Regions from separate parts of the Methylotenera sp. E1MeOHC1 genome, predicted to be linked through region 1. Evidence: riboswitches for the same ligand, from Rfam matches in the RefSeq annotation. Region 1 holds a riboswitch; the other holds the start of a gene.
What was found. Region 1 has a riboswitch for cobalamin ahead of ACSSU7_RS08285 (TonB-dependent receptor domain-containing protein). Riboswitches for the same ligand answer to the same signal wherever they lie in the genome.
Positions count from the first base shown of each region.

Region 2: linked by a shared signal. The riboswitch ahead of ACSSU7_RS11645 (ribonucleoside-diphosphate reductase subunit alpha) and the one ahead of ACSSU7_RS08285 (TonB-dependent receptor domain-containing protein) in region 1 are both predicted to bind cobalamin.

Region 1 is NZ_CP196025.1:1,741,792-1,753,268, reverse strand. It holds gene ACSSU7_RS08285 (TonB-dependent receptor domain-containing protein) at 1-1,884, opposite strand, end outside; cobalamin riboswitch at 2,033-2,286, opposite strand; gene ACSSU7_RS08280 (coiled-coil domain-containing protein) at 2,410-2,598, shown strand; gene ACSSU7_RS08275 (cell division protein ZapA) at 2,633-2,926, shown strand; gene ACSSU7_RS08270 (DUF2237 family protein) at 3,287-3,658, opposite strand; gene ACSSU7_RS08265 (EVE domain-containing protein) at 3,725-4,183, shown strand; gene ACSSU7_RS08260 (YVTN family beta-propeller repeat protein) at 4,259-5,389, opposite strand; gene ilvA (threonine ammonia-lyase, biosynthetic) at 5,610-7,121, opposite strand; gene rpiA (ribose-5-phosphate isomerase RpiA) at 7,202-7,861, shown strand; gene phoU (phosphate signaling complex protein PhoU) at 7,943-8,650, shown strand; gene topA (type I DNA topoisomerase) at 8,838-11,450, opposite strand.
Region 2 is NZ_CP196025.1:2,467,875-2,479,351, reverse strand. It holds tRNA gene ACSSU7_RS11680 (tRNA-Ser) at 72-165, shown strand; tRNA gene ACSSU7_RS11675 (tRNA-Arg) at 238-314, shown strand; gene ACSSU7_RS11670 (NAD-dependent formate dehydrogenase) at 648-1,856, shown strand; gene ACSSU7_RS11665 (hypothetical protein) at 2,256-2,771, shown strand; gene sugE (quaternary ammonium compound efflux SMR transporter SugE) at 2,907-3,227, opposite strand; gene ACSSU7_RS11655 (phosphoethanolamine transferase) at 3,621-5,303, shown strand; gene ACSSU7_RS11650 (EamA family transporter) at 5,310-5,732, shown strand; cobalamin riboswitch at 5,997-6,229, shown strand; gene ACSSU7_RS11645 (ribonucleoside-diphosphate reductase subunit alpha) at 6,393-9,203, shown strand; gene ACSSU7_RS11640 (ribonucleotide-diphosphate reductase subunit beta) at 9,360-10,484, shown strand; gene ACSSU7_RS11635 (ankyrin repeat domain-containing protein) at 10,540-11,319, opposite strand.

The sequences.
Region 1 (11,477 bases):
GTAACGTAAGCCTACAAACAAGTTGCTGCCCGCTGTGTTGTAAGGCACGGTGGCGGTTGCGTAAGATAGAATATAGTTCTTATCCAGCAAGTTATTTGCTCGTGCCTCTAACTTCCATTCTGGTGAGAGCTTGTAGTTCGCAGTCATGTTAACGAGCATATAACCGCTCATCGGTATTTTATTGCTTGTGTCATTGTAGCGAGTAGATGCGCCATTGACTTCTGCGCCCCACTGTAAATTACCCCATGTGTGTAGTAAATTAACTGTGCCGTAGCGATTTCCTCGGCGCACTAGCAACTGGTTCGTATCCTCATTTCTTGGTGACTGCACGGTAAAGTTACCGCTTAAGAGTAAGTTATCGCTAATGTTCCAACTTGCCTCTGTGGTTACACCTTGTATTTCAGCCTTACCCACGTTGATAGGGCAGAAGTTGGTAAGGGTGCAGCTTGGGGTTGCAGGGCCTGCATTTGCGAGTAAGCTGCGAATTTTGTTTTGGAACACAGTCACGCCAGCATTGAGTTTGCCACCAGTGTATTTAACGCCAGCTTCTACGTTGTCCGATTTTTCTGGTGTTAATGTAGGATCGCCAAAATTTGGATAATACAATTGGTTAAAGGTCGGTGCCCTGAAAGCTTTGCCGTAATTGGCTGTAACACGCCATTGTGGTGTGATGCGGTAACCATAACCTGCGCCACCAGTCATGTAGTTTCCAAACTGGGTATTGTGGTCTTCTCGGATAGAGGCTTGTACCGAGTGATTGCCTTGATCCAGCAGGTAACTCGCTAAGAAACTATCATCATTGCGCTCTTTTTTATATTTGGTTTTGAAGTTAGCTACACTGCTCACGTCTTGCTCAAGCCTATCATAGGCCAAAGTAAGTGTTCCTAATGGCAGGGTAAAATCATTTTGCCAGGAGATTTGTTTTTGCTCGGTGCGATACTTGCTTATGCCTGTAGGGTTGTAGGTAGAGCTTGCTTTGGTTTTGTTGGGTTTTGCATGGCTGTCTGAATCATCTACACCCATGCCTAGTTTAAATGTGCTGTGCCAGAAGTCAGTAAATTGGTTTTTGCTGGTAAAAGCATAGCTTTGCAATGTTTGCTCAGTAAAGCTTTCATAATTGGTACTAGGGCTAGCAGCATCGTATTCGTTGTGTCCCTTGCTTTCAAAGAACTGTAGGCCCCAGGTGTGGCCTTGTGCGAGTTCAAGTTCAGCAAAAGCTGAGGTGCTTAAATTGCGGTAGCTGTCGTCATCGGAGTCTTTGCCGCGGCGGATGCGTTTTGCTGAGAAGCTGTCGGTATCCAGGCTGCTGACATTTACGCCATACTTAAGCGCATTAATGCCACCATTGATACCAAATTCCGCTGTTTTTGTATTGTAAGAGCCCAAGCCAACGGCCGCGTTAATCAGCGGTTTTTCAGATAAGCTTTTGCGGGTAAAGATTTGAATCACGCCGCCAACGGCGTCGGCGCCATACAGGCTGGATGCTGAGCCACGCAAGATTTCAATTTTCTCAATTTGAGCGAGTGGGATATTTTCAAACGAGGTTCTGCCTAGCGTCGCAGAGTTGATGCGTAGGCCATCAACCAATACTACAATCTGTTCTGAGCTGGTGCCTCTTAAATATATGCTGGATTCTGTGCCTGCACCCCCGTTAGTAGCCACTTGTACCCCTGGTTGCAAACGTAATACATCAGTAATTGAGCCTGCGCCGATACGCTCGATTTCTTCACGGTCGATAACGGTGACGTCACCGATAACATTTTTATGTAATTGTGGTGTACGTGAGGCAGTTACTACAACTTCGTCTAAGTTGATGGTGTCTGTAGCATATACAGTTGGATGAAGCGCCAAGCCGATAAGGCCAGCGATGATACTCTTGTTCATTTAAATTTCCCTTTGTGACATGCGACCCCGCATGTGACTGATAACTAAGGAAATACAGAGGAGCTAAAGCATCGAAACGAAAAAGGATTCACGGCACAAGCATGTGCTTGTGCGCTACGTTTTGATAAACCGTCACCCCGCGGTATTTCCAACTAATTGTTGCGAGGCCGGTCTCCGGGCTTGTGAATGTTACGTTTGGCACCTTCCCAAGCATGGGCTATAAAAATAGCGTGGCTCAGTGGATTATTGCAAAACCATATGCTTAAGAAGCATACTCACTTACCGTTGCGGGGGCAGCACAGGAATTGTTTTACGCTTAAATATAGCGTATCAACGCACCTATTTCCCAGTTTCACCTTGTTTATTAAGAACAAACAAGGCACCTATCAACAGCGACAATTATAACGTTTAAAGATTCAATGAGGCGAACTATCTCTGATAAATTTGTTTGCAATGTGTTGTAATACTTTTAAAAATCGCTGTTAGCTATTGACTACAATCATTTTTTTCAATTATAGTGAGTGTATGGACGCAGACTTAACAGCACTAGAACAAAAACTGTTGCAATTAATTGCACGGTATAACGAGTTGCGCGACGAGAACGCGCGTCTACGTGTTGATCTGGGCGCTATGGAATCTGATACCACATTGTTAAAAGCCAATATGGCTAAAGCCAGTGAGCGTATCGAAGCGTTAATGCAAAGCCTGCCTTAATTTTCAATAAATTATTATTTTTGAGTAAAAGCTAATGAGTGAAATTAAAGGCGTTGATGTCAATATCATGGGGCGCGACTTTACGGTGTCATGCACGGATGAAGAGCGTCCAGGTTTACTTAATGCCGTCAATTTCTTAGATAAAAAAATGCGTGACATTCGTGATAGCGGCAAGGTAATTGGGGTTGAGCGTATCGCGATTATGACTGCGCTTAACCTATCGTACGAACTACTTACGAGTAAAAGCGGCGATGTGAATGTCGGTGATATCAAGCGCAGAATCTCTATGATGCAAGATCAGATAGACCAAGCTTGTGAGCCAAAATAAATATTCATGCAAGTGAAATATTTAAATAGCTAATACGTTTTCTTGTTAGTGTTTTATTGTAAGTAGAGTAGAATCAATTCAATCGTTTTATGATTAAAATAAAACGTCAGGTTATACAGTTTGTTCTCTGCGGCGTGGTTTAGGCTAATAATTCCTTGAACTAGTTTATAGCATCGGTTTTAGTCATTCGAGTTGTTGTGTGAGCGCTCTATAGCGAGTTCTTTAAGAACCGCTTGGCGAGTGTACCTAATGCGCTCTAGGCTGTTACCACTTGAGCCTTTTTGGTTCAGGATGCTGGCTTAGGCTACGTCCGTGGAGAACTCCTCAGTTGTTTGTAGGCAATACTTCTATTGCCAGTTTCTACCTTAATGCGTGATATTTCAAGTCCGCTAAAGTCACAATTTCCAAGCACTTTTCATGGCAGCTTTCTAGTATCACTGGTGGTGCAAACCCTGCTTCTGATGCTTCCAGCCAGCGGCTTGCGCATAGGCACCAACGGTCGCCCGCGCGTAATCCTTCAAAGCCGTATTCAGGCCGTGGTGTGCTTAAATCATTTCCACTTGAAATTGAGAATGCTAAAAACTCTTCTGTCATTTGTGCGCAAACCGTGTGACTGCCGTGGTCGTCAACGCCAGTTTCGCAGCAGCCTGAACGGGTGAATCCAGTGACTGGGTCTAAGCTACAAGTTTGCAGTGCGGTGCCAAGTACGTTTTTTTGTTGTGGTTTTGTCATCTTAGAGTTTTTTAATTTGATTAGATATAGATTATCATAGACGCTCATTTTTGACAGGAAAACGTAATGCGATATTGGTTAATGAAGTCCGAGCCATCCGATGTTTCAATTGATGACCTAGCAGGCTTTGAGAATCAAACCGTTGATTGGTACGGCGTGCGTAACTATCAAGCGCGTAACTTTATGCGCGACCAGATGCAGGTGGGGGATGGTGTGCTGTTTTATCACTCAAACTGTGATGAGCCTGGTATCGCTGGTATTGCTGAGGTCGCCACCTTGGCTTATCCTGATCGCCTGCAGTTTATTGAAGGGCATAAGTATTTTGACCCGAAAGCGACGCCTGAGAGCCCACGTTGGTTTAATGTGGATGTGAAACTGGTGCGTAAAACACGCTTGTTGAGCTTAAAAGAAATGCGCGATACGCCAGCGCTAGAAAACTTGCGTATTTTGCAGCGCGGTAACCGTTTGTCGATTACGCCAGTTGACCCAAGGGATTGGGCCTATATACTCGAACAGCTGAAATAAAAAAGCTCCTATCACGGATAGGAGCTTGATAGAAAGCGGATCGCCTGATTGGGTGGCCCGTTGTTGGGTTGCTGATTACTTGGTGTCTAGTTTAGTATCAAGGCTACCCATAGATTTTGGATAGGTCACGATACCCCAAGGCATGTCTTTTACCTCGATTTGTTTCGTCACTTCCAGTTTTTCCGCATCAATCACGAATACCGCATCTGATTTACCGCAAGCCAGCAGCACTTGTTTATCATCCGGGGTGAATGTGAAGTGCCAGCAACGGTTGCCAGTTGGAATATCTTTTATTTTTTCGTAAGTCTTAGCATCAAACACTTGCAGTGCTTTTTGCTTGTTGGTCGCTACAAAAATGTGCTCACCTTTTTTGTCATACGAAATGCCGTAAGGGGTTTCGCCAGTATCTACGGTACGCACAAAGTTAAAGTCTTTATCCAGCACCATGATTTTGTTGCCATATTCTAGTGTTGCCAAATAGGTGTTGCCATCTGGTGATACTTTAATCCCGCGTGGGCGATCGCCATATTCGTGGGTATGAATAGTTTTAATCAAGCTGCCGTCTGCAATGTTATGTACGGTCACTGTGTTGTCAGCTTCATTGGTGATCACTAAGTTTTTACCATCAGCAGAGAACTCAATACCTTCAGTTTCTGGGCCGCCAGTGATTTCACGTACTTTTTCACCTTTAGTTAAATCAACGACAGCGATTTTAGCGGGGATTTTCTCTTCATCATCGTCATCTTCTTCCTCTGCCGGTTTTTGACCTGGTTTTGGTGGTGGGCCGCCCACTGCACTTGGCTCAGATGAAATAAATGCGTAGTTGCCGCTAATGCGTACAAACTCCGGGTTTTTACCTACAGGGATTTGTTGTAATACTGCACCTGTCGCGGTATCAATGATTGAAATGCTTGCGTTCTCGCGAGTTGCGACAATCAGTTTTTTGCCGTCATCGGTAACGCCTAGGCCGCGTGGCGATGCCGCTTTAACGTCAAACTCTTTAACTACTTGCATGGTTGCTAGGTCAATCACGCTTACACCTGCATCCTGGCGCGTTACATATGCAACGCCAGTGGCATTGGCTTTATCTGCCGCCGTGTCTTGTGTTTGATTGGTTTGTTCTTTGCTGCAACCGCTAATGCCTGCCACTAGCGCTAGTAAAATTAAACTAATACGTGTTTTACTAAATGCTGGGGTAAATTTCATACACACTCTCCAAATTGATTTCTGATGATGCCATGCTGATATTGTTATTTAAGTATTAACCTTGTTATTTAAGCAAGAACTGTACTAAAAGTAGAACTGATTAAAAACAAAAGCTTACATGCCAAGAGGTGCTGGGTTGGTTAGTATCAGCCAATTGATATGGTTGATACTAACCAATGTTGATGTGATCAACCTGAGTAGCCATAGTTTTACTGTGTCATTAACCTAGAAATAGTTTATATGCTGGATTATTGGTTTCTTCCCAGTGCGGATATCCTAAGTTATTTAAGAAATCAGAAAACTCACTTAGTTCATTTGGAGGCACTTGCATGCCGGCTAATACACGGCCAAAGTCTGCGCCGTGGTTACGGTAATGAAACAGGCTAATGTTCCAATCGTGTCCCATAGTGTCTAAAAACTTCATGAGTGCGCCCGGTTTTTCAGGGAACTCAAATCTAAATACCACTTCGTTCTCGGCCTGTGGTGCGTGCCCGCCTACCAAATGCCGTAAATGCAGCTTAGCCACTTCATTTTCTGATAAATCTAGTGCAGGCAAGCCTTGGGCGGCTAAATCTCTCACCAGTTGCGCAGACTCCGTTGGGTCGTTAACGGCCACACCGACAAAAATGTGCGCTTCTGTAGGGTCAGAATAGCGGTAATTAAACTCGGTAATGTTGCGGTTGCCAAGTAAATGGCAGAAGGCTTTAAACGCACCTGGTTTTTCTGGAATAGTCACTGCCAGCACGGCTTCACGTTTCTCGCCCAGTTCGGCGCGCTCGGCAATAAAACGCAGGCGATCAAAATTCATATTGGCGCCAGAGGCAATGCTGATAAGCGTTTTACCTTCCAGCTTTTCGCGTGTGGCGTAGGCTTTTAGGCCAGCCGTAGCAAGCGCGCCGGCTGGTTCTAAAATGCTGCGCGTGTCTTCAAACACATCTTTGATCGCGGCACAAATGGCATCGTTATCAACCACAATCATTTCATCAACGTATTGCTGGCATAGCGCAAAGGTATGTTCACCTACTTGTTTGACCGCTGCGCCATCGGCAAATAAGCCCACTTGCTCCAGCATTACGCGCTGACCTTGCTGCAATGAGTCAGTCATGGCCTCAGCATCGCGCGCTTCAACACCGATGATTTTAATTTCTGGTCTAACCGCTTTTACATAAGCGGCAATACCCGCTAATAAACCACCGCCGCCAACGCAGCAGAAAATTGCTTCAATAGGCTCAGGGTGCGCCTCTAAAATCTCCATCGCAATCGTGCCCTGACCGGCAATCACATCTGGGTCGTCATAAGGGTGGACGAATGTAAGGTTTTCAGACTTTTCTAGCTCTAACGCATGTACGTACGCATCAGAATAACTGTCGCCAAATAATACGACTTCCGCACCACGGCTTTTAACCGCATTGATCTTAATCAGGGGGGTTGTGGTTGGCATCACGATAACAGCGCGACAGCCCAGTTTTTGTGCAGAGAGTGCTACACCTTGCGCATGGTTTCCTGCACTAGCTGCAATCACACCTGAATCTAGCGCTGCTTTTGGCAGGTTAGCCATTTTATTGTAGGCGCCACGCAGCTTAAACGAAAACACTGGCTGCATATCTTCACGTTTTAGTAGTACGCGGTTGTGGATGCGTGCAGATAAGTTAGGCTGAAAGTCCAGTGGCGTGTTTTTAGCCACGTCGTAAACGCGAGAGTTTCTGATTTTTTCTAGATAGTTAGTAGACATGCGTTATTTTGTATTAGTAAGTAGCGGTGTATAGTTATGGTTTGATTGACATTATAAAGAATTTATAAGGATTTAAGTAAATGGCGTTTACACAAGACGAATTGAAGCAACAAGTTGCAAAAGCAGCAGTGGAATATGTAAAAAGCGGCATCATTGGTGTAGGTACAGGCTCAACAGCAAACTTCTTTATTGAAGAGTTGGCTAAAGTGAAACATAAAATTGATGGCGCAGTGGCGAGTTCTGAAGCAACGGCACAACGTTTACGTGGCCATGGTATTGAAGTGTTTGATTTGAACTCAGTCGATGGTTTGGAAATTTACGTAGATGGTGCTGACGAAATTACAGAGCATATGCACATGCTAAAAGGCGGCGGTGGTGCATTAACCCGTGAGAAGATTGTTGCTGCAGTTGCTAAAAAGTTTATTTGTATCTGTGATGCGACTAAATACGTGCCAGTATTGGGTAAATTCCCATTGCCAGTAGAAGTGTTGCCAATGGCAAAAAGCCATGTTGCACGTGAGTTGGTAAAATTGGGCGGTCAGCCACAATTGCGCGATTTCACGACAGATAACGGTAACTTGATTCTTGATGTGCATGGCTTAACGATTACAGATCCAGTTGCGATGGAAGCTAAAATCAATCAAATCGTGGGCGTGGTGACTAACGGTCTGTTTGCCGCTCGCCCAGCCAATGTGCTGTTGTTAGCAACTGCTGACGGTGTAAAAACCTATCAGAAATAACACGTTAAACATTGAATTGTAATAATTTTGTCATAATGCATGGTTAAACTGTGTTGATTAGCAGATATTGGAAATTTAAAAATGCATTCTGAACATACCTTTAAGCAATATGACGCAGAGTTGGAAGCTTTACGGGGTAAAGTGCTTGAGATGGGCGGCTTGGTTGAGCAGCAAATCGTACAAGCGCTTGAAGCCTTAGTAAAGCTAGACTCAAATTTAGCTAAAGAAGTCATGGTGAACGATCAGCTTGTTAATGCACTTGAAGTGCAAATTGACGAGGGATGTAGCCAGATTATTGCGCGCCGTCAGCCTGCTGCCGGTGATTTACGCATGGTGATGATGATGGTGAAAACCATTACGGACCTTGAGCGTATCGGTGATGAAGCCACTAAAATCGCTCGTACTGCGCAAAAGATTTTTGATGAAGACCGTATGTACAAGCCACGTTTTAATGAGATTAAATCGATGGTGGCATTGGTGCGTGAGATGTTACGCACTGCGCTTGACGGTTTTGCACGCTTGGATGTGAGTAAGACGGTAGAAGTGGCTAGGCAGGATGAGCTGGTGGATGAGCATTTCCGCTCAGCCATGCGTCAGTTGATTACCTTTATGCTGGAAGATCCACGTACGATTTCTATGTCGTTAGAGGTCTTGTTTGTAGCAAAGGCAATTGAGCGTATTGGTGATCATGCCAAGAACATTGCAGAATATGTGGTGTATATGGTTAAAGGTAAGGATGTGCGCCATATCTCAGTGCAGGAAATGGAAAGAGAAACCTTGGAGCCTTAGTTGCTGCTTGGTTTTTAGTTAGGCCGCTACGGTGTTGATATCACGCTTGGCCATGCAATAACTTAAAATGTTAGTAAATAAAAAAAGCGGCTTTTAAGCCGCTTTTTTTATTAGTCAATTTGGCTCAGGCTTAGCTTTCAAGCCTTGCTTGCTACAACCTTAGCTTAGTTTAAGCTTAGCTAGCAGACTACGCTTCTTTACTTGCTTTTTTAACCGTTGCTTTCTTCGGGGCTGCTTTCTTGGTAGTGGCTTTTTTGGGCGCTGCCTTTTTTGCTGCAGGTTTGTCTTCGCCAGCCGAGCTTGCCGCGGTTGTTTTCTTAGTGGCTGTTTTCTTAGCCGGTGCTTTTTTGGCAGGTGTGTCTTTAGCGGCTTTGGCACTCAGCAACTCTAAGGCTTCATCCATGGTGAGTGATTCTGGCTCTATGCTTTTTGGTAGCGTTGCGCGCAACTTACCATGTTGCACATAAGGGCCATAACGCCCAGCAAACACTTCAATCTGACCATCCTCTGTTGGGTGGCTACCTAGTGAGCAAAGGGGAGCTGGCCCAGTGTGGGCTTGTGCTAACAATGCGACAGCGCCTTCTAAATCTATACTAAACACGCTTAGGTTTTTAGGGATGGATTTAAATTTTGCATCATGATTGATATAAGGGCCAAAACGACCAATATTGGCAATGATTTTTTTGTTGGTATCTGGGTGCAAGCCTAAGTCGCGTGGCAGCGACAGCAACATATTGGCTGTTTCTAAATTGACATCTGCCAATGGAATTTCTTTAGGAATGCTCACGCGTTTAGGTTTCTTTTTCTCACCCTCTACCGCAAGGCCAATTTGCAGATATGGACCATAAGGACCATTCATTAAATAGATTTCTTTGCTGGTCGCGGCATCTACCCCGATGGTGACTGGGTCTGAGCCTGCGTTCGCAGAGCCGTCTATGCTGCGTTTGTAATCACATTTTGGTGTGTCGTTATAACCGGTACAGCCAATAAAGCTGCCAAAGCGGCTAAGTTGTTTTTGTAGCGGCTTGCCACATTTTGGGCATGCCTCATCAATAAGCTCATTGCCTGGGCGCTCAACGTCTGCTTTGTTATGAATTTGCTGGTTAAAGTCTTTCCAGAACTCATCCATCAGCGGAATCCACTCGCGTTCACCCTCAGCCACGCTATCCAGCGCATTTTCTAGGTTTGCGGTGAAATCATAATCCACGTATTTGGTGAAGTGTTCGGTTAAGAACTTGTTCACAACACGGCCCACATCGGTTGGTGTAAAGCGTTTTTTATCTAGCAGTACATATTCGCGGTCTTGCAGTGTGCTAATAATGCTGGCGTAGGTAGACGGACGGCCGATGCCGTACTCTTCCAACACTTTTACCAAGCTAGCTTCAGAGTAGCGCGGTGGCGGTTCAGTAAAGTGCTGCTCGCCGTAGATTTTTTCAACCGTAAGTACTTCGCCTGTTTCTAGGTTCGGTAGCTTGCTTTCTGCTTCTTCTTCCTCGTCGTCTGAACCTTCCATGTATACCGCAATAAAGCCAGGGAACACCAGGGTTTGGCCTGTGGCGCGGAATAGGTTTGCATCGCTACCTACACTTAAATCTACGCTCACTGCATCAAACTTGGCTGGCGCCATTTGGCAAGCCAGCGCGCGCTTCCAAATCATTTCATATAGCTTGAATTGCTCGTCATTTAAATATTGGCGAACACTGGCTGGTGTACGTGAGATATCGGTAGGGCGAATCGCCTCATGCGCCTCTTGTGCGCTTTTCGACTTAGTTTTGTACATGACGGGCGATTTTGGCAGGTAATCAGCGTCAAAATTCTTTTTAACATAGTCACGAATTTGCATGACGGCCTCAGTCGCCAAGCTAAATGAGTCTGTACGCATATAGGTGATTAAACCTACGGTACCGCTACCTACATCAACACCTTCATATAATTGCTGTGCCACACGCATAGCGCGTGAGGTAGTAAAGCCAAGTTTGCGCACGGCTTCTTGTTGCAATGTAGACGTAGTAAATGGTGCTGCAGGGCTACGGCTGCGCTGTTTCTTTTCCACACGAGATACTGTGGTTTTGCCTGCGCTTGCTAGAAGTAGCTTACCTACAATGTCAGATTGTTGGTCATGGTTAATAACCGTGAATTGCTCAACTTTTTGATTGTTGAGTTGTACCAGTTTCGCCTTAAACCCATGCTGATGTTTTAACGCATCTAAATGGATAGACCAATATTCCTGTGATTTAAACGCTTCAATTTCTAACTCGCGCTCAACTATTAGGCGTAGTGCCGGGCTTTGTACGCGGCCTGCAGACAGGCCACGACGGATTTTCTTCCACAACAATGGCGATAAATTAAAACCAACAAGATAATCCAACGCGCGGCGTGCCTGTTGCGCATTGACCATGGGCATGGAGATGTCGCGTGGCTCGGCAATTGCGTGTTCTACAGCACCTTTGGTAATCTCATGAAACACAACGCGTTTCATGAGCTTGTTTTTGAGTAGTTTCTTAGATTTTAGAATCTCGGCAATGTGCCAGGAAATCGCCTCACCTTCGCGGTCCGGGTCGGTTGCCAGATAAATGCTGTCTGCATTTTTAACGGCTTTGGCGATGGCATCTACATGCTTGCTATTACGCTCAATAATGTCGTACTTCATGGCGAATTGATTTTCAGTATCTACTGCGCCATTTTTTGGAATTAAGTCGCGGACATGTCCATATGAGGCAAGTACCTCAAAATCGCTACCAAGATATTTCTTGAGCGTTTTTGCTTTAGATGGAGATTCAACAATAAGTAGTTTGGACATGAATGCCTAATAGTAAGGAGTTTGCTT
Region 2 (11,477 bases), 730 kb from region 1:
AAGTTAACGTTGATTTTTAAAAGCGTTTAGCGTAGTATCACGCCCTCGTAAGAAGCGTAATTGAAGTAAACGGAGAGCTGGCCGAGTGGTCGAAGGCACTTCCCTGCTAAGGAAGCATACGGGCTTAAATCTGTATCGAGGGTTCGAATCCCTCGCTCTCCGCCAAGTTTTATAAGTGTGAAATATTTTATTATTTTGCTGGAAAAAATCCCAGCTTCGAGTATAATGCACGCTTTCGCGCCCGTAGCTCAGCTGGATAGAGTACTTGGCTACGAACCAAGGGGTCAGGAGTTCGAATCTCTTCGGGCGCACCAAATAAACAAAGGCTTACAGTTTAACGACTGTAAGCCTTTTGTCTTTTATACATCCCGCATGCAACCTAAACCTCCCAGAATTTATTAAGAACTACAATGTCGAACTGTATGAGGAGGTTTGGATGCGCTCGTTACATGAGAATTCAATACTTGGCTTCTGCTAGGCTCAATTGCGTAACAGTTTACTAGTTATTGAAAATATGTTCCGACGCCAGATAAAGATAGAACATGCGGGGAAGCCTGCAACAAGCATTAAATACTAAGCTCAAGGCTAGCATTTAACACCAAGAAAGGCTCTCTGGAGTTTCTGTCGTTTATCGAAAGGAGGCTAAAATGAGCAAAATTCTTTGTGTACTGTATGACGACCCTGTCTCGGGGTATCCAAAATCATACCCGCGTGACGGAATACCCGATATCAAGACTTACCCTGGCGGGCAGACCTTGCCTACGCCAGAAGCCATTGACTTCAAGCCCGGCCAGTTGTTAGGTAGCGTATCGGGTGAACTCGGGTTACGAAAGTTTCTAGAATCACGCGGCCATCAGTTAGTGGTGACTTCTGACAAGGATGGCCCCGACTCACGACTGGAGAAAGAGCTACCAGACACCGATATCATTATCTCCCAGCCATTTTGGCCGGCTTACCTGACTGAAGATCGCTTTACCAAGGCACCAAAATTAAAGTTGGCAATCACTGCAGGTATAGGCTCGGACCACATAGACCTACAGGCTGCCATCAAACATGGCGTCACCGTTGCTGAGGTTAGCTATAGCAACAGCATCAGCGTTTCTGAGCATGTGGTGATGATGATTCTAAGTTTGGTGCGCAATTACATTCCTTCGTATCAATGGGTCGTGAGTGGCGGCTGGAACATTGCCGACTGCGTGACCCGCTCTTATGATTTAGAAGGGATGAATGTCGGCACTGTGGCCGCCGGCCGTATCGGTTTGGCTGTGTTAAGGCGACTTAAACCTTTTGACGTAAAACTGCATTACACCGACCGGCATCGGTTATCACCAGACATTGAAAAAGAACTACACCTCACGTTCCACCCCAATGTGGAATCTATGGTGAAAGTGTGTGATGTGGTGACGATTAATTGCCCATTGCACCCTGAAACAGAACATATGTTTGATGATGCGTTGATTGCTAAGATGAAACGAGGTGCTTACATTGTGAATACTGCTCGTGGAAAAATATGCGACAAAGACGCAGTAGCGCGAGCATTAAAAAGCGGTCAATTAGCTGGTTATGCAGGCGATGTGTGGTTTCCACAACCTGCACCTAAAGACCACCCATGGCGCACTATGCCATACCACGGGATGACACCACACGTATCAGGCACTAGCCTCAGCGCACAAGCGCGGTATGCCGCTGGTACACGTGAAATTCTGGAGTGCTGGTTTGAAGGCAAGCCTATTCGAGAAGAGTATCTTATTGTAGATGGCGGTCATTTAGCTGGTGCAGGTGCGCACTCCTATAGCACAGGTAACGCCACTAAAGGCTGGGAGGACGCAACACGGTACAGTGCGGCAGCAAGGTAGAGCAAAGGGTGTATTTATATCGTTCCCTGATAGAGATCAGGGAACGATATTGGCGTCTTTCACCATCACACTAATCAGAACTTTGATTAGTGAATGGTGTCCGACTTTAATTGGCGTAACTTATGCATTTGTCGCGAGTAAACAGTCTACGTGCTCAGATTGAATGGCACATTACTAATGGTATTGATAAGTGTGAGTAGTCACTTTGCCAATATGTTAATTTATAAATTGGTTATTTATTAAAATAACCGTTTATAAAGTACAGCAATCAATAAAAGCGATTGTTAAAAGGTGGTGGATAACTAAGCTAGTTAAGCAAGCATTAATGAATCTCAGCTAATTAATCTAAGTTAACCAACCTAGGCTGAATCCTAACTGCAAAATACATAGGAGAACGCGATGAGACGTAGACTTTATTTCGTGTTACCAGATATTAAAAGTGCGCAAGTGATGATGAACGAATTATTGCTAGCGCGCATTGACGCTAATCATATTCACTTTTTGGCTAGACCAGATAAACCTTTGGGCGACCTGCCTGAGGCAAATGTAATAGAGAGATCAGAACTCGTTTTTTGCGCAAGTGTAGGCATGTTGCTAGGCGCGGTACTAGGAGCATTGGCTGGAGTTCTAGCCATCATGGTTCCATGGTGGTTTGGCTCGGTTTCTACAGCCATTATCCCCTACACCATGTTGATTGGTGGGGTGGCGAGTGCGATTTGGGCGGGGACTTTAGCGACTGGAGTCCCAAACCATAGGCTAGAGCCATATAAAAAACCAATTAATGCCGGAAAAGTGCTGATGATTGTTTCTGTACCCTTGCATAGACTCATTGAGATTCGCGACATCTTGATTAAAAGACATCCCGAAGCCAGCTATGAAGGAACTTGGCCAACTGATCACGTATTATTTCCTTAGCAGTGGATTGATACGCAGTGATAAAAATGGCTAAGTAGTCTAAGCGTAATGTGAATGGCGCTTGCTGAATGTACACCTTGATGGTGTGGGGTCTGTTTCGGCCTGCAATGCCAAACAAACTACAGGCCAAAAGCACTAAATGGCTGTGCTTAACTTCAGCCCTACTATACCAACAAATATGCATAACAAACTTAGTAGCCTACCTAAGTTCGCAGATTCATCAAATAGCAATATGCCAAAAATTGCTGTGCCAATGGCACCGATTCCTACCCAAACCGCATACGCCGTTCCAACGGGTAATGATTTCATTGCCATTCCTAGCAGCCAAACGCTCAGTACCATTGCCAGCACGGTGCCTACCGTTGGCCAAAGTCGCGTAAAACCCTCGGTATACTTCAAGCCTATCGCCCACACTACCTCTAACAGCCCGGCCGCCACAAGAATCGCCCAACTCATCTTAACACCTCACAAAAAAATATTGGGTCGTCCCGAGATTAATCTAAATAAGCAAGGTCGTCCTTACTTATCGCACAACGCATAAAGTTTAGCACTAGAATTGAATGCCAGCTTACTTTCAACATAGCGCACAATGAATAATTACCAACCCATTGATGCAATCAAACGCTATTGCCCACCATAGCTTACACATGCTGCATGTAATTAAACATCACAAGGGAGCAATCTACAATTTATGCAGTGCCGTATTTAATTCTTAAATCAATTCATGCAATTATTGCACCATGCATCATTCATATTTAATTTTTTACTTATATAAATCAATGCAGTAGGCATCTGGCACATTTACTGCTCTTACCTTAATAATATTTAAGCTAAGGCACACCCCATACTATGCAGTCAATGAAGCCAGAAGTTACCGACAAAACAGAATTGTCAAAATTTCTGAATCAAACACAAGCCATATTGTTAGTGGTCATTTTCATCATGCTAACAGGCAACTTCGCCCTGTTTCACGGCATTGCGCACATATACCCACTTACAGTTGCCAATGCACCTTTTTTAACCTCATTGGCTTTATTCTTTAGCGCACTGACCGCCGTTTTCTTTTTATCCATTTGCCATGGAAAATTTACACGCTGGATATTGGCATTGTTTGTCATTATTGCATCGCAAGCCGCTTATTATATGGACCACTTAGGTGTCATTATCGATACCGTCATGATTGATAACATCATGCAAACCAGTACAAACGAGTTTGCTAGCTTAATTACCATGAGCTTAATCGTGAGAACTTTAGTTTTCGGTGTTATACCGGCATGGTTAATTATTAAATACTGCCCCGCACCAATCAATTTCAAAGCGGAATTTAAATCTAGATTAAAAACCATCGCTGTTTGCTTGGTAAGCATCGTTTTATTAGTAATACCGTTCACCGCTGACTACAGCTCGTTTATACGAGAACATAAAATTGTCAGGTTCTACGCTAACCCAACTTACTCAGTGTACTCGGCGATTAAATACGTCACAGAGCAATCAAAAATTGCAAGTCATGCGGTGTTACATAAAACGGCAGAAGATGCGGTTTTAATTGACCCAAGCACAAGTAAAAAAGAGCTCATCATATTAGTAGTTGGTGAAACTGCCCGTGCAGACCGCTTCTCATTAAATGGATATAAGCGAGAAACCAACCCATTGCTCGCCAAAGAAAACCTTGTAAGCTTTAGTAATGTCAGCTCATGCGGGACATCTACCGGCGTCTCTGTGCCATGCATGTTTTCATCTTTAGGGCGAGATAAGTACGATAAAGAAAAAGCGCTTGAGCAAGAAAATGTATTAGACGTTCTGAAAAAAAATGGTATTGAGGTGCTGTGGCGCGACAATAACTCAGACTCTAAAGGAGTTGCCACCAGAGTTAAATATGAGGACTTTAAGTCGCCAACGCTCAATCCAACTTGCGAAGGTGAGTGTAGAGATATCGGTATGTTAAGCGGGCTTGATAAGTATATTGAGGCGCACAAATCTCAAGACATGATGATTGTATTGCACCAAATGGGCAATCACGGCCCTGAGTACTATCGCAGATACCCCAAAGCATTTGAACGCTTTAAACCTGCCTGCCAAACTGGTGAGTTGAGAGATTGCTCTAAACAGGAAATTGATAATGCTTATGACAATGCAATTTTATATACGGATTATTTTTTATCCGAAGTGATTAGTTTTCTCAAAAAATACGACAGCACGCACGAAACAGCAATGCTTTACATCGCAGATCATGGTGAGTCTTTAGGTGAACACGGCATTTACCTACATGCCGCACCGTATATGATGGCGCCTAAAGAGCAAACGCATGTTCCAGCCATTGTATGGGCCGGGAAAAGCTTTGATTATCGCTTGGATGATATTAAATCGTATCAAGACCATGCGCTGAGCCATGACGATTTATTTTGTACTATACTGGCTTCGTATGAGTTAGATTCACACATATGTGCAGCCAAAAAAGGCATTTTCTCTAAAAATACCGCGTTAAAATCAGCGGCTATCTCTGACAATCATGCAGAGAGGAAACTAAATTAATTCACCATGGAACGCTGGGTTCTATACGCTATTATCTCCATGCTGTTTGCAGGCTTTACTGCCGTCATTGCAAAACAGGGCTTAACTGGCATTTCTGCTGAGCTTGGTTTAACGCTAAGAACACTGTTTGTTTGCGCATTTATTATTTTGTTTGGTCTGCTTGCCGTCACACCGGCTGAAATTAAAAACCTGCAAAAACATCATTATATCTGGCTGGCACTATCCGCCCTCACCACTGCCGGCTCTTGGATTTTTTATTACAAAGCACTGAAAATGGGGGATGTAGCAACGGTCGCTCTGATTGATAAAGGCAGCGTGGTTGTCACCGTGATATTGGCATGGCTGCTATTTAAAGAAGTTATCACCTTACGCATGATGATAGGCGCAGTATTAATTATTGCTGGCATCATCACGATTGCAAAAAAATAATAGAATCACCACAACCTAATCCTAAGGCTGACCAAAATTGACTAGAGCGCATAGCTGACGTGAGCCTCTACCCCACTGCAAAGCTTAATCCCCCTTCAATTAACTGACTAAAGCACAAGAGACTTAAAATCTCTTGTGCTTTTGCAATCTAATCAAGCTAAAAAAGCCAATTAAAAAAATCCTTATAAAACATAGGTATGGAAATTTAAAATAAATAATATCTATATATTGTGCTTTTAATATTGAAATCACCCACTATGTTGCGTTATAGTGCTTGCACACGGTTCTTATTTTTCAGTCGAAAATTAAGATAATAGGGAATCCGGTGCGAAGTTTGACCTAGCGCAAACATCAATACCGGGGCTGCCCCCGCAACTGTAATCAGAGAGTTATTTTGTATTTCTCGCCACTGAATTTTGATTAATTAAAATTTGGGAAGGCTAGCAAAATGATGATGACCTGAGAGCCAGGAGACCTGCCGTAGACATTTTCACGCTGCACTTGTGTGAATACTTTTATAACGTTTGAGGCGGGGTGTCCTCGGCAGATGGGTAGACTCAATCTATCCGCCATGCTGGTCTTTGTTTGGCGTATTTTTCTATTGTAGAAGATGCTCGCCTATAAAGCGTACCTGCCCTTTATTAAAAAAGGGAAATCTAAATGGATGACATAAAACCATCTTCAAGTACTGACTCAGTACAATCTACACTACTGCCTATGTTGCAGGTAATTCGCCGTAATGGTGCCGCGGTAACATTTAATTTAGACAAAATTGCTATCGCGATCACTAAAGCCTTCTTGGCGGTTGAAGGTAACCAAAGTGCCGCATCACAGCGTGTACGTGACCAAGTTAACACATTGAGCCAAATCGTTAATAACGCATTAATTCGCCGCTTACCAGCTGGTGGTTCTATCCATATTGAAGACATTCAAGACCAGGTTGAACTAGCCTTGATGCGTAGCGGCAATCACGACGTAGCACGTGCTTACGTGCTTTACCGTGAGAAACGCAATGCTGAACGTGCCGCAGAAAAAGCGACGACTAGTGAACCTAGCCATGCGCTGAATGTGAATATTGACGGTAAATTAGTGCCGCTTAACATTAAACAGCTAAACGACATGGTGGCAGAAGCCTGTCTGAATCTGGGCAACGAAGTAGATGTGAACCTCGTTGTAGAGCAAGCAGTGCGTGATTTATATGATGGCATTCCATTTAGCGAAGTATATAAAGCGCTGATTTTATCTGCGCGTAGCTTGATTGAAACTGAGCCAGCTTACAATTATGTAACAGCGCGTTTGCAGCTGGATTTAGTGCGAGCTGAAGTATTAGGCGAGCGCGTAAGCCATGCTGAAATGGATACGTACTATGTGGAATACTTCCCACGCTATATCAAAATCGGTATCGGCTCAGATTTGTTAGACCCACGTTTGGCACAGTTTGATTTGGGTAAACTGGCCGCAGCTTTGGTTAAAGAGCGCGATTTCCAATTTAGTTACTTAGGTATTCAAACTTTATATGACCGCTACTTCTTGCATATTGAAGAGCGTCGTATCGAACTACCGCAAATCTTCTTTATGCGCGTGGCGATGGGTTTGGCGATTAACGAGATTGACCGCGAAGCGCGCGCAATCGAGTTCTACAATGTATTGAGTACGTTTGACTTTATGAGCTCAACGCCAACTTTATTCAATGCTGGCACATTGCATTCACAGCTTTCTTCTTGTTACCTCACCACTGTGAGCGACGACTTGGACGGTATCTACCAAGGCATTAAAGAAAATGCTTTGCTGCAAAAATACGCAGGCGGGTTAGGTAACGACTGGACGCCAGTTCGCTCATTAGGTGCACGCATCAAGGGCACTAACGGTAAGAGCCAAGGCGTGATTCCATTCTTAAAAGTGGTGAACGACACGGCAGTAGCGGTAAACCAAGGCGGTAAACGTAAAGGTGCAGTATGTGGTTACTTGGAAACTTGGCATCTGGATATTGAAGAATTTTTAGACCTGCGTAAAAACACCGGTGATGATCGCCGTCGTACGCATGACATGAATACCGCGCATTGGATTCCAGATTTATTCATGCGCCGCGTGACTGAAGCTGGCGAGTGGACATTGTTCTCACCATCTGATGTGCCGGACTTGCATGACAAATACGGTAAAGCGTTTGAGGCGGCTTATGTGGAATACGAGCGTCGTGCGGATAATGGCGAAATCAAGTTGTTCAAGCGCGTGCCTGCTTTGCAGATGTGGCGCAAGATGCTTTCTATGCTATTTGAAACAGGCCATCCTTGGATTACGTTCAAAGACCCATGCAATATTCGTTCGCCACAGCAGCACGTGGGTGTGGTGCATAGTTCTAACTTATGTACAGAAATCACGCTGAATACTTCTGATACAGAAATCGCTGTATGCAACTTGGGTTCTGTGAACTTATTGCAACATTTAACAGAAGTTAACGGAAAGTTAGTGCTAGATAACGACAAATTGCAAGCCACGATTAAAGTCGGCATGCGCATGTTGGATAACGTGGTGGATATCAACTTCTACCCAGTGGGTAAAGCGCGCAACTCCAACACACGTCACCGCCCAGTGGGTATGGGCATCATGGGCTTTCAAAACTGCCTGCACGCAATGCGTATTCCTTATGCAAGTATGGAAGCGGTTGAGTTTGCCGACCGCGCCATGGAAATGGTGTGCTACAACGCGTACTGGGCATCAACCGTGTTGGCAGAAGAGCGCGGCCCTTACTCTAGCTTTAAAGGCAGCTTGTGGGATCAAGGCATCTTGCCATTAGATACATTAGATTTGTTAGCTAGTGAGCGTGGCGGCAATGTGGAAGTGGATAGAAGCAAGACATTGGATTGGGACGCTTTGCGTAGCCGCATCCAAAAAGTAGGTATGCGTAACTCTAATTGCGTGGCGATTGCGCCAACTGCGACGATTTCTAATATCGTCGGCGTATCTGCCAGCATTGAGCCTGAGTACCAAAACCTGTACGTGAAATCTAACTTATCTGGCGAGTTCACCATTGTGAATGAGCAATTGGTCAATGATCTGAAAGCACGTGGCTTATGGGATACCGTGATGGTGTCAGACCTGAAGTATTTTGATGGTTCATTGGCGCCTATCGAGCGCGTGCCAGCAGACTTAAAACAGCTTTATGCAACAGCATTTGATGTTGATCCAAGCTGGTTGATTGAAGCGGCAGCACGTCGCCAAAAATGGATAGACCAGGCGCAATCACTTAACCTGTATTTCGCAGTGCCTTCAGGCAAGAAGCTTAACGATACGTACTTATTGGCTTGGCAACGTGGCTTGAAAACGACGTATTACTTACGTTCATTAGGCGCAACAGCGGCAGAGAAATCGACTGGTAGTGGTGGCGAGTTGAATGCGGTTGCATCAAGTGCGCCAGAACCAGCGCCAAAGATGTGTTCGATAGATAACCCGGAATGCGAATCTTGTCAATAAGCAAGCGTCTGTGAGCCATCCATTGCTTTGTTACAACAATGCTCAAAGACTGCGCCGTACTATTTGTACTGTCTTGTCTTTTGCGCTTGTCGTGCCTCGCACTGAATAGCTCTCACTAGCTTGCTAAAAATGATGACGAAGAATTAAGGAAAAAACATGCTTTCATTTGAAGATGAAGTTTACGTAGAGCCAACTAAGCCACAACTGGCGCCAGTGCCAACACCAACCGCAGCGCCAGTAGCAGCAAACCAGCCGTCTATTTCAGGCCGTGTGAATGCCTCAGATAAGCGCATGATTAACGGCCAAACGGACGTGAATCAACTAGTGCCGTTCAAATACCATTGGGCGTGGGATAAATACTTGGCCGGTTGTGCCAATCACTGGATGCCGCAAGAAGTTTCCATGAGCCGCGACATTGCACAGTGGAAGGACAGCACTGCACTGACCGACGATGAACGTCTGATTGTTAAGCGTAATCTGGGCTTTTTTACCACAGCTGACTCATTGGCTGCGAACAATATCGTGCTGGGCACTTATCGCCACATCACTGCGCCAGAGTGCCGCCAATACTTGCTGCGCCAAGGCTTTGAAGAGGCGATTCATACACATGCCTATCAATACATCGTTGAGAGTTTGGGTTTAGACGAATCTGAAGTATTTAATGCTTACCAGGAAGTAGCGAGTATTAAAGATAAAGATGACTTCTTGATTCCATTCATCAATGTCCTGACAGACCCGGAGTTCAAAACCGGTACACCAGAGGCTGATCAACAACTATTGCGTTCATTGATTGTGTTTGCCTGCATCATGGAAGGTCTGTTCTTCTACGTAGGCTTCGTGCAGATTCTGGCACTTGGCCGCCAGAACAAGATGCAGGGCGCGGCTGAGCAGTACCAGTACATCTTGCGTGATGAGTCTATGCACTGCAATTTCGGTATTGATGTCATTAATACGATTAAGCTTGAGAACCCACATTTATGGACTGCTGAATTCCGTGAAGAGATTAAAGGCTTAATCCAACACGGTGTTGAGTTGGAATATCGTTACGCAGAAGCAACCATGCCACGCGGCGTGCTGGGCTTGAATGCCACCATGTTTAAGGAATACCTGCGCTTTATTGCCAACCGCCGTTGCCAGCAAATTGGTTTGGATGTGCTTTACCAAGGTGCGACCAATCCGTTCCCATGGATGAGTGAGATGATAGATTTGAAGAAAGAGAAAAACTTTTTTGAAACCCGTGTGACAGAATATCAAACGGGCGGCGCATTAAGCTGGGATTAATCTGGCGCCAAACTGGCAAGAATAGCCTTAGCTACACGGCTATTTTTGCCTGCACTCAAGGAGTAGCGCCTTTTTCTTTTAAGAGCGCTACTATTTTAGTATTACCTGCATCTTCAGCTAAGGCTAAAGCAGACTTACCGTTCTTACCACGCGCCAAGATATCAGCACCTCGTTCGATAAGTAGTTCAGCCACTTCAAACTGACCAGATGTGAGACTAAGCAATAAAGGCGTAAAACCAAGGCTATCCCGATCATTGATATAAGCCCCTCTTTTGATCAACATTTCTGCAATAGTTTTATAACCAGGCAATTGTTGACCACATACCAGTAAAAGCGGCGTCATGGTCTTGCGGTCATAAGCATTCACATCCGCACCTTTTTTGATCAGTATGCCCGCTATCACCGTGTAGCCTTTTTTTAAAGCAACCAACAGCGCGGGCGTGCCATCTGGATCTGAAATGTGGATATTGAAATTACTACGAACAAAGAGATCAACAGCCGCCTGATTACCTGTATGAATTGCCTGCAGAAACTGCTCTTCACTGCGCGCAATCCCTAGCCGCTCTAATTCTTTAATAGCAGCATCTATACCCTGGGCTTCGCGGATATGTTGAGACTGTCGCACTTGCCGCAGCCTGAGAATGTCTTCCATCACCTCTTTTGGGAAGCCCTGACGCCCGCCGCGAGAGTCAATAATCAGCTCACTGAAATAATCATGTATTTGTGGTGTAGACCACAGCTTCTCGATGCGCAACAAAATACGATCGAACTTATCTTCAAGGGCGTATGGGTAGTTCTCGCCGAGGTATTCAAAAAAAGGATGTTTAACAGACATAATGAATATAGTAACTTAATCTAGCTATTTAAATTGAGTGAGTTAGTAATGACTACCAACATCTCACAAAAATTCATTATAATCAATTTTTAATATGCTAAGCTAACAGCGTTGCATAGTTTACTCACGCGCTATTTCGTAAGTAAACGAAAGGATTA